Regions from separate parts of the Shinella zoogloeoides genome, predicted to be linked through region 1. Evidence: predicted binding sites of a transcription regulator. Region 1 holds the regulator's gene; the other holds the start of a gene.
The links. Region 1 encodes LexA, which represses DNA repair genes until DNA is damaged. Its sites were predicted from a motif close to TGTTCNNNNTGTGTTCNG; they were not measured.

Region 1 (5,244 bases):
GAAGCTGAAATCCAAGCTCGTCGGCGTCAATAACCGGAACCTGCGCACCTTCGAGGTCGATCTCGCCGTTTCGGAGACGCTGGCCCGCATGGTGCCGGACGACCGGCTGCTCGTCGGCGAAAGCGGCATCTTCACCCATGCCGACTGCGAACGCCTCGGCAAGGTCGGCATTTCCACCTTCCTCGTCGGCGAAGGCCTGATGCGCAAGGACGACGTAGCGGCCGCGACGCATGAACTCCTGACCGGCAAGGCCGGCATGCTGGCAGCGGAATGATGACGGGCGACGATCGCACGCTCACCCATATCGATGCGTCGGGCGAAGCCAACATGGTGGATGTCGGCGACAAGGCGGAAACGGTCCGTATCGCCGTCGCCGAAGGCTCCATCCGTATGGCGCCGGCAACGCTCGACCTGATCCTCAAGGGCGATGCCAAGAAGGGCGACGTGATCGGCACGGCGCGTCTTGCCGGCATCATGGCCGCCAAGCAGACGTCCAGCCTCATCCCGCTCTGCCACCCGCTGATGCTGACCAAGGTGTCGGTGGAAATCCGCGAAGACCGCGCCCTGCCCGGTCTCAGGGTCGAGGCCATGGCGAAGCTGACCGGGCGTACCGGCGTCGAGATGGAGGCGCTGACCGCCGTCAGCGTCGCCTGCCTCACAATCTACGACATGGCCAAGGCGGCCGACCGCGAGATGGAAATCGGCGGCGTGCGGCTGCGCGAAAAATCCGGCGGCCGCTCCGGCGATTACAAGCGGGAAGACACCTGATGTCGCTTCTGCCCGTTGCCGACGCCCTCGAACGCCTTCTGACGGCCGCAAAGCCGATGCAACGGACGGAGAGGGTTCCCCTGCACCAGGCAGAGGGCCGCGTGCTGGCGGAAGATATCGCCGCCCGCCTCACCCAGCCGCCCTTCGACAATTCCGCCATGGACGGCTACGCCGTCCGCCACGCGGACATCGCCGAACTGGGTTCAGTCCTCAGCGTTGTCGGCACTTCGGCCGCCGGCCATGCCTTCGAGGGAACCGCCGGCCCCGGCGAGGCCGTGCGCATCTTCACCGGCGCCCCGCTCCCCGGCTTTGCTGATACGGTGCTTCTGCAGGAGGATGCGGAGGTGCTGGAGGGCGGCCGCATCCGCACAACCTATCTCACGCCGAAGGGCCGCCATATCCGCCCGCGCGGCCAGGATTTTACCGAAGGCGAGGTGGTGCTGAAGGCCGGCGCCGTGCTCGATCCCGGCCGCCTGACGGTCGCCGCCGCGATGAACCACCCCGAACTCACGGTCTACGCCCGCCCGCGCGTCGCACTGCTGGCGACCGGCGACGAGCTCGTCACGCCCGGAACACCGCCCGGCGCAAGCCAGATCATCGCGTCCAATACCTACGGCGTCGGCGCCCTCGCCCGCGCGGCCGGCGCCGAAATCGTCGACCTCGGCATCGTCGCCGACGACAAGCAGGCGATCCTCGAAGCGGTGCGTGGCGCGCTAGCGCGCGATATCGACGTGCTCGTCACGCTTGGCGGCGCCTCGGTCGGCGATTTCGATCTCGTGCAGCCCGTGCTCGGCGAAGCCGGCATGGAACTCGATTTCTGGCGCATCGCCATGCGCCCCGGCAAGCCGCTGATGGTCGGACGCCTCCGCGCCGTCCAGGTCGTCGGCCTGCCCGGCAATCCGGTTTCCAGCCTCGTCTGCGCTCTGCTCTTCCTCGAACCGCTCGTCCGCCGCCTTGCCCACCTGCCGCCGGCAAGCCGCCTGCGCCAAGCGGTGGCCGCCGTGCCGCTCAAGGAAAACGACCACCGGCAAGACTATATCCGTGCAAGCATCGCCCGCGCGAACGGCGAGCTTGTCGTCAAGCCCTTCGACAAGCAGGATTCGTCGATGATGAAAATCTTCGCCGCATCGGAAGGCCTGCTGGTCCGCCTGCCGCATGCCCCGGCCGCGCCCGCAGGCGCGGCTTGTGAAGTCCTTCTGCTGCGCGATCCCACCGCCTGAACAGTATTATTGTTCCCTCGGCCTCTTGCGGAACACATATGGAACAGATAGTGTCTGTTCTGGATTTGTTTCACGATTCTCGCTGGAGAGGCCATGCTGACGCGCAAACAACAGGAACTGCTCCTGTTCATTCATGAGCGTATGAAGGAATCCGGCATTCCGCCGTCCTTCGACGAGATGAAGGACGCCCTGGACCTTGCCTCCAAGTCCGGCATCCATCGCCTCATCACGGCGCTGGAGGAACGCGGTTTCATCCGGCGCCTGCCCAACAGGGCGCGCGCATTGGAGGTCATCAAGCTGCCGGACGCCTATTCCCCGAGCCTGCAGCCCCGTCGCGGCTTTTCCCCCTCCGTCATCGAAGGCAGCCGTGGCAAGCAGCCCGCGCCCGCCGCCCCGCCTCAGCGCACGCCACAGGAAATGTCCTCGTCGGTCTCCGTGCCGGTCATGGGCCGCATCGCCGCCGGCGTGCCGATTTCCGCCATCCAGAACAACACGCACGAGATCACCGTCCCCGCCGAGATGATCGGTAGCGGCGACCACTATGCGCTCGAGGTCAAGGGCGATTCGATGATCGAGGCCGGCATTCTCGACGGCGACACGGTTATCATCCGCAATGCGAGCACCGCCAATCCGGGCGAGATCATCGTCGCGCTCGTCGACGACGAGGAAGCCACGCTGAAGCGCTTCCGCCGCAAGGGCGCCTCCATCGCGCTGGAAGCCGCCAACCCCGCCTACGAGACCCGGATCTTCGGGCCGGATCGCGTCAAGATCCAGGGCAAGCTCGTCGGGCTCATCCGCCGCTACCATTGATCGCCGGTTCGGCTTCGAACTGCCCGATGCGCCAGTCATAGGTGCGATGGCGCGACCAGGGCCGGTCGAGCGTTTCGACGGCCGGCAGGAAGGTTGCTTGCGATAGGGAAGCGTTTGCCATTCCGTCCGCGGGCATGATTTCCAGAGCGCCCGTCCGGCGCAGATGCCGGGCCGTCACCAGCCGGGCGCCCGAGCGGCACGTATCGATGCGCAGCGGAAACGGTACGACGACGAGGTCTGCGGCGTCGCAGGCCGTGCCGAGAAAGGCGCTGTCTTCCAGCGCCACGACGCGCCAGCCGCTCGGCGAGATGGCGGCGCAGAACGCCTTTGCCTCGCACACGAAGCCGCCGCGCTTCCCCGCAGTCTCGAAGGCTGCGGACAGGGCATCCTTAGCCTTCTGCCGATCAGCCTTGCGGCGGGGGCGTTTGCGCTCTCCTACGGCCGGCATTTCTTCCGTCGCCTCCTCCAGCGTCAGCCCTGCCGTCTTGCGCATGTCCGGTTTCACGAGATCGCCGAGCCGCAGGGCGCGGCGCCATTGGTCATAGATGAAATCCGGCGGCCGCGTGCGGTTCGTCGCAACCCTGTCGCCGCGCAGGACGGCGACGAGGCGGCCGTCCTCGGAGACCAGAACTTCCGGCCCAGCCCGGCCGCCCGGCCAGAAGGCGACGCCGAGCCCGAAGAGAACGAGCACCGTCCCGGCATGGCGCAGCCGCGTACGCAGCAGGCAGACCAGCCCGCCGCCGACGCCGATGAGGACGAATGCGAGCGGCGAAATGCGGCCGGTCACGATCTCGCCCTTCCACCCGGCGACCCACGTCGACAGGGCGATCATCCATTCGATGCCCTTGCCCATGATCTCAAAGGGGATGGCGTCGAGACCGAAGGGCATCAGCAGCACGGCGATCAGGCCGAACGGCATGACGATGACGCTGATGACGGGCATGGCGAGCAGGTTGCCTGCAAGCCCATAGGCGGGAATGCGGTGGAAGTGGCCGATGGAATAGATCAGCGTCGCAAAGCCGCCGATCAGCGAGGAGAGCAAAAGCCCGCCGAAGAACCGGCCCGCCGCGCCGCCGAAGAGCTGGAACGGCCCGCCCCGGCTCTCCGTCCGCACCGGCCGCTCCCGCCAGGCGGCATAGCCCGCGACAAGGCCGAGTGTTGCCGCATAGGACATCTGGAAGCCGGGATTGGTGACGGCCGACGGCGTCAGCAGCAGGATGAGGATAGCCGAAAGCGCCACGTTGCGCAGGCTGATGGCCGAGCGGCCGAAGAGCACGGCGATCAGCATGACGCAGATCATGATCCACGAGCGCACGGCCGAAATCGCCCCGCCCGAGACGAGGATATAGAGCGTCACCATGACGAGCGCGCCCGCGGCGGCGATCTTCTTCGACGGATACCGCTCGGCAAAGCCGGGGATCAGCGCCATCGCCATGCGCGCGCCGACGAGGAAGGTGCCAGCCGCGAGCACCATGTTGAGCCCCGAAATGGCGAGCACATGGGCAAGCCCTGCCTGCCTCAGCGCCTCCACCGTCTCCGCGCCGATCGCCCGCTGTTCCGCCGTCACCAGCGCGGCGGCGATCGCCCCGGCATCGCCACCGATACGGCCGCGAATATGCTCGGTAAGATTGTTTCGCCAGGTAGCGATCGTTTCGCGAATCCGCCCATCGAGCCCGGTATCCACGGAAGCGACGGTGCTCGGTGCACCGTAGAAATAGCCGATGGCGCCATTGCCGGCAAAATAGGCGTCGAAGGTGAAGTCGTTGAGGCCGGAAAGTGCCGGCCCGGAGGGCGGGCCGAGCCGGGCGCGGCCGCTGATGCCGTCGCCGATGGCGATCGGCGCATGCCGGCTGCGCGCAAGGAGCGTCACGATCCGCGGCGCACGCTTCAGGACCGGATCGCGCGTCGTCTCGAGTGCGATGCGATAGCGGATCGCCCCGCGCTCGTCGCTCTCGCGCGACAGGACGCGGCCGCTGATCTCGCTCGTCACCGGCGCATCTAGGATGACCGTGTCCAGCCTCGCACTTTCGAAAGCGGCGAGCAGCATGCCGACGGGAACGAGGAAGGCAGCAGCGGCGGTAAGCGCCGTCCAGTCCTCCCGATGCCGCAATCGCAGGGCCGGCCAGAGCGTCGCGCAGGCAAGCAGCGCGAGAGCAAGGAGCGACGGGTCGGATACGCCGGCGAACCAGAGGGCTGCGCCGATGCCGAGAAAAACGGGAACGAGGAGGAAGAAATGGCCATGCGCGCGCTCGGCAGCGAAGGCCGTCGCGATGGGCCATTCCGATACCGCCAGCCGAACGCGGCCCGCCGTCTGGAGAACTGCGGCAACGGACATCCTCCGGCTTGGTGTCTCGCGCAGCGGCGCCGGCAAGACGCCGTCGTCGGCCACCGCCCGGAAGGCATAGGCCTCGGGCACGTCCCTCCGCTCCCCGACATCCACCTTGGC
Region 2 (5,244 bases), 930 kb from region 1:
GACTACAAGGCGATGGGCGCGCTCTACGACAAGGCGGCCGATGTCATCGGCGCCGTGCCCCAGCGCAACCACTGGAGCATCTTCTTCCAGCGCGGCATCGCCTATGAGCGTCTGAAGGAATGGGACAAGGCCGAGCCGAACTTCCGCAAGGCGCTGGAATTGAACCCGGACCAGCCGCAGGTGCTGAACTATCTCGGCTATTCGTGGGTGGACATGAACCGGAACCTCGACGAGGGGCTGGACATGATCCGCAAGGCCGTCAGCCTCAAGCCGGATGACGGCTACATCGTCGATTCGCTCGGCTGGGCCTATTTCCGCCTCGACCGCTTCGACGATGCCGTGGCGGAGCTGGAGCGCGCGGCCGAGCTGAAGGCCGGCGACCCGACGATCAACGACCATCTGGGCGATGCCTACTGGCGCGTCGGCCGCAAGCTGGAGGCCACCTTCCAGTGGAACCGCGCGCTCGGCCTGAAGCCGGAAGAGGCGGAGATTCCCAAGATCAAGCTGAAGATCGCCAACGGCCTGCCCGAATTGAAGAAGACCGCCCCGGCCTCCGCCGAGGCGAAGGACGAGAAGCCGGCCGAAAACACCTCGCCGGAAGGCAAGGCGGCCGACCGTAAGTCCTGATCCCCATGCTCGCGCACATGGCGTCCAGCGCTTCCTGTCTGTCGGAAAGGCGGCCGCATATGAACGAGCCCGTTTACGGGCACCCCCCTCTGCCCTGCCGGGCATCTCCCCCTCAAGGGGGGAGATCGGCAAGGAGCGAGAGCCTTGCTTCATCAGCAACGCTGGAGATAGGCGAAACATTGCCAAATCCAATCTCCCCCCTTGAGGGGGAGATGCCCGGCAGGGCAGAGGGGGGTTCCGGCCGTCAGCCCTTCCCCTTCACAAGCGGATAACCGGCCATGCCGCGTGACAACCTCTCGCACGTCGCCATCCTCGAACAGGCCCCCGCCAAGATCAATCTGGCGCTTGCCGTCGTCGGCCAGCGCGCGGATGGCTATCATCTGCTCGACAGCCTGGTGACCTTCACCGCCTTCGGCGACCGCATCGGCCTCACGCCGGCTGCGGAAGACCGCTTCACGCTGTCCGGCCGCTTCGCCGGGGCGCTTTCGGCGGATGGCGACAACCTCGTCACCCGCGCGCGCGACGGACTGCGGACGGCGCTGGCGGACAGCGGGCAAGCCGCCCCGCCCGTGCACATCCATCTGGAAAAGAACCTGCCCATCGCGTCGGGCATCGGCGGCGGCTCGGCGGATGCGGCCGCGACGCTGCGCGGGCTGCTCTCGCTGTGGCAGGCCGGCCTGCCGAAGGCCGATCTCGACGCCCTCGCGCTCGGCCTCGGCGCCGACGTGCCCATGTGCCTTGCCGGCCGGCCGCTGATCGCCCGGGGCGTCGGGGACGACATCACGCCGGTCGCGATGCCGGCGCTTGCCATGGTGCTCGCCAATCCCCTCGTCGGCGTCTCGACGCCGGCCGTCTTCAAGGCGCTCGCCTCGAAGCACAATCCGCCGCTTGCGCTTGCCGTGGAGCCCGGCGAGCCCGCGGACTGGATCGCCGCCATCGGCGCGCTGCGCAACGACCTGGAACCCCCTGCCCGCCGGCTTTGCCCGGAGATATCGCTGATCGCGCAGAACCTTGCCGCGACCGAAGCGCGCGTCGTGCGCATGTCCGGTTCCGGCGCGACCTGCTTCGCGCTATATCATGCGCATGACGCGGCGGAAGCGGCGGCGGCGAGGCTTTCCGAGCGTCATCCGCACTGGTTCTTCACCGCCACCTCTACCCTGGGAGCGAGCGATGACGCGCATTGACGAGACGAGACCCTTCATTCCGGTCGGCATCGCCGTGCTCACCGTCTCGGACACGCGCACGCCTGAGAACGACAAGTCCGGCGACACGCTCGCCGCCCGCATCGTGGAAACCGGCCACCGTCTCGCCGCCCGCGCCATCGTCAAGGACGACGTCGCCGCGATCCGCGCGCAGGTGGAAAGCTGGAGCCGAAACGACGATATCGACGTGGTCATCACCACCGGCGGCACTGGCTTTACCGGTCGTGACGTGACGCCCGAAGCGCTGGAGCCGATCTTCGAAAAGCGCATGGACGGCTTTTCCGAAGTGTTCCACCGCATCTCCTACGACAAGATCGGCACGTCGACCATCCAGTCGCGCGCCACCGGCGGCGTGCTCAATGCCACCTTCGTCTTCGTGCTGCCCGGCTCGCCCGGCGCCTGCAAGGACGCCTGGGACGGCATCCTCAAGGGGCAGCTCGACTACCGCCACATGCCCTGCAATTTCGTGGAAATCATGCCGCGGCTCGACGAGCACCTGAAGCGCTCTGCCGGGTAGAGCATTTACGGACGCAACACCGCTGCGCACAATTTGCCCTAACCCGCCCGCATCGCCTTCACCGCCCAGGCTGGCACGATCTCGGCGCCGAGCCCGCGCACCTTGCCGCCGCGCACCATGTCGGACAGCGCCATGCCCGCGCGCGCATGCGCCAGCGCCTGATGCTTGCTGACGAGATAGCCCTGCTCCAGCGGCGGCGCCCTGCGCGCGAATCTTTCGAGGAACGGCCGGCGATAGCCGCGCGCACCGGCAAAGCGTGCCGGGTCGGGATTGATCGCGACATGGTCGACGACGGCATCGACCCAGCCGGCGAGCGGGCGCGCGCCCGGCTCCAGCAGAAGCAGCCAGTCGCCACGCGCCGAACGCACGACCTCCGCCAGGTCCCAGTCGGCCAGGAAGCGGCAGCCCGCCGCATCCGCCACCCTGGCTGAGCCGTCGCGCGAGCCGTGGTCGAGCACGATCACGTCGCGCACCACGCCCTCGACGGCCCCGGCGACGAGCGCCGATAGCGTCTGCGCCAGTTCCGCCTCGTCGTCCCGGCATTCCATGATGATCGTCAGCATCCCCTCCCATACCGCATTGCAACATCGAACGCCACCGCCGGACGCGCGCATGGTTAGCGGCCGCGCCGAAATTTGTTCTTGCATTGTTCTCATTCCAGCGATAGGAATATAGTCATTGAATCGGGGCGACGCAGCCCCGCCGGAGACCACCATGAACGATCTTGTCAGCCTCAGGCAGGGCGCGCTTGCGCCCGGCCACACGAAGGACGTTGCCGATGCGCTGATGGCCCAGACGGGCATGCGCGTGGACGGGGATCGCCGGCGTGGCCGCGGGGCGGGCCTGAATTTCACCGGCCGGTTCGAGCCGGTGACGCGGGAAGGCTTCGACGACGGCTGGCAGACGCTGGAGGAGCTGCCGCCCTTCCGCACCGAGGTGCAGGTCGAAAAGCCGCGCACCATCATCACCCGCAACGAATCGCCGGACATTCCCTTCGACCGCTCAATCAATCCCTATCGCGGTTGCGAGCATGGCTGCATCTACTGCTTCGCCCGGCCGACGCATGCCTTCATGGGCCTTTCGGCCGGCCTCGATTTCGAGGCGAAGCTCTTCGCCAAGCCCGATGCGCCGAAACTCCTGGAGCGCGAGCTTTCCAAGCCCGGCTACAAGCCGCGGGTCATCGCCATCGGCACCAACACCGATCCCTACCAGCCGATCGAGAAGGAATGGCGCATCATGCGCCAGATCCTCGACGTGCTCGACAAGGCGAACCATCCGGTCTCGATCGTCACCAAGTCGGCGCTCGTCATGCGCGACATCGACATCCTCTCGCGCATGGCGGCCCGCGGCCTTGCCTGGGTGGGCATGTCCGTCACCACGCTCGACCGCAAGCTCGCCCGCACCATGGAGCCGCGCGCCGCGACCCCGCCGCGCCGGCTGGAGGCGATCCGCGCGCTCTCGGATGCCGGCATCCCGACCGCCATCATGATGGCGCCGATCATTCCCGGCCTCAACGACCACGAGATCGAGCGGGTGCTCGATTCGGGCAAGGCGGCCGGGGCGCTGGAGGCGAGCTATGTCCTGCTCCGCCTGCCGCTGGAGGTGAGCCCGCTCTTCCGCGACTGGCTGCTGCGCAACTACCCGGACCGCTACCGCCACGTCATGTCGCTGGTGCGCTCCATGCGCGACGGCAAGGACTATGACGCCGAGTTCGGCAAGCGCATGAAGGGCGCCGGCCCCTATGCCTGGCAGATCGCCCGGCGCTTCGAGATGGCGAGCAAGCGGTTGGAACTGACCCGCACCCGCCGCAACCTCGCCGTCGACCAGTTCGTGCCGCCCTCGGGCAGCGGCGTGCAGCTCTCGCTGCTGTGATCCCCCGGCGACCTGGACGCATGCCAGATGCGTTTCGGGAGCCAGGAATAGACGAATTTCCGAGCCTTCGCGCTCGGCCCATCTTCCGGTCCGCCAGTCCCCGGGCGCACCGGTCGTTCCCCCGGCATCCGCCTCCTGCCGGGGGACTTGCAGGGAATCGGATGGATGTGCGAGGTTCGCCGCATGTCCCGTCCCGCATCCTCCGATTCCCGCCTTCTTTTCGACCTTCCCGAAGGGCCGGACTTCTCGATGGAGATGGCCGCCCGCAAGCGCGGCCTCTGGCCGGTCGCCGGCACGGACGAGGCCGGCCGCGGGCCGCTCGCCGGTCCCGTCGTCGCTGCCGCCGTGGTGCTCGACCCGGACAACATCCCACCGGGCCTCAACGATTCCAAGCAGTTGAGCATGGCGAAGCGCGAGGCGCTGTTCGCCCTCATCATGCAAAGCGCCTTCGTCTCGGTCGCCTCCAGCTCGTCGCGCCGCATCGACATCATCGACATCCGCAAGGCGAGCCTCGACGCCATGCGCCGGGCGGTCGCGGGCCTCGAGGTCGCGCCCAAGCTGGTGCTCACCGACGGGCGCGACGTGCCGCCGGGCCTTGCCTGCGAGGGCCGTGCGGTCATCAAGGGCGACGCGCTCTCCGTTTCCATCGCCGCCGCCTCCATCGTGGCGAAGGTCATGCGCGACCGCATGATGGCCCGCGCCGAGGCGACCTTCCCCGGCTACGGCTTCGCCATCCACGCCGGCTACGCCACCGAGGTCCACCGCAAGGCCATCCAGGCCATCGGCCCCTGCCGCCTGCACCGCATGACCTTCCGCCCGCTCAAGCAGGATTGAACGGCAACGGGCAGCCGTTTCCCCCAACACCTGTGACAGGTCCTCCGCAGAGGACGAAACGCTGGCGCGCGATATCGCCATTGCAAATCAGATAAGTGTATGCTTATCTCACTCCCATGATCGAGAACGAGATATTCAAGGCGCTTGCCGACCCGACACGCCGCACGATCTTCGAGAAACTGGCGGGCGGGG

Region 2: the regulator LexA is predicted to act here: its motif matches at 2,983-3,000, upstream of Q9316_RS04285 (PA0069 family radical SAM protein).

What each region holds. Positions count from the first base shown of each region.
Region 1 is NZ_CP132311.1:1,621,458-1,626,701, forward strand. It holds gene trpC (indole-3-glycerol phosphate synthase TrpC) at 1-274, shown strand, start outside; gene moaC (cyclic pyranopterin monophosphate synthase MoaC) at 274-768, shown strand; gene Q9316_RS09150 (molybdopterin molybdotransferase MoeA) at 768-1,988, shown strand; gene lexA (transcriptional repressor LexA) at 2,082-2,798, shown strand; gene Q9316_RS09160 (ComEC/Rec2 family competence protein) at 2,779-5,244, opposite strand, start outside.
Region 2 is NZ_CP132311.1:686,972-692,215, reverse strand. It holds gene Q9316_RS04305 (tetratricopeptide repeat protein) at 1-627, shown strand, start outside; gene Q9316_RS04300 (4-(cytidine 5'-diphospho)-2-C-methyl-D-erythritol kinase) at 906-1,811, shown strand; gene moaB (molybdenum cofactor biosynthesis protein B) at 1,798-2,346, shown strand; gene Q9316_RS04290 (glycosyl transferase) at 2,385-2,909, opposite strand; gene Q9316_RS04285 (PA0069 family radical SAM protein) at 3,061-4,218, shown strand; gene Q9316_RS04280 (ribonuclease HII) at 4,402-5,052, shown strand; gene Q9316_RS04275 (ArsR/SmtB family transcription factor) at 5,169-5,244, shown strand, end outside.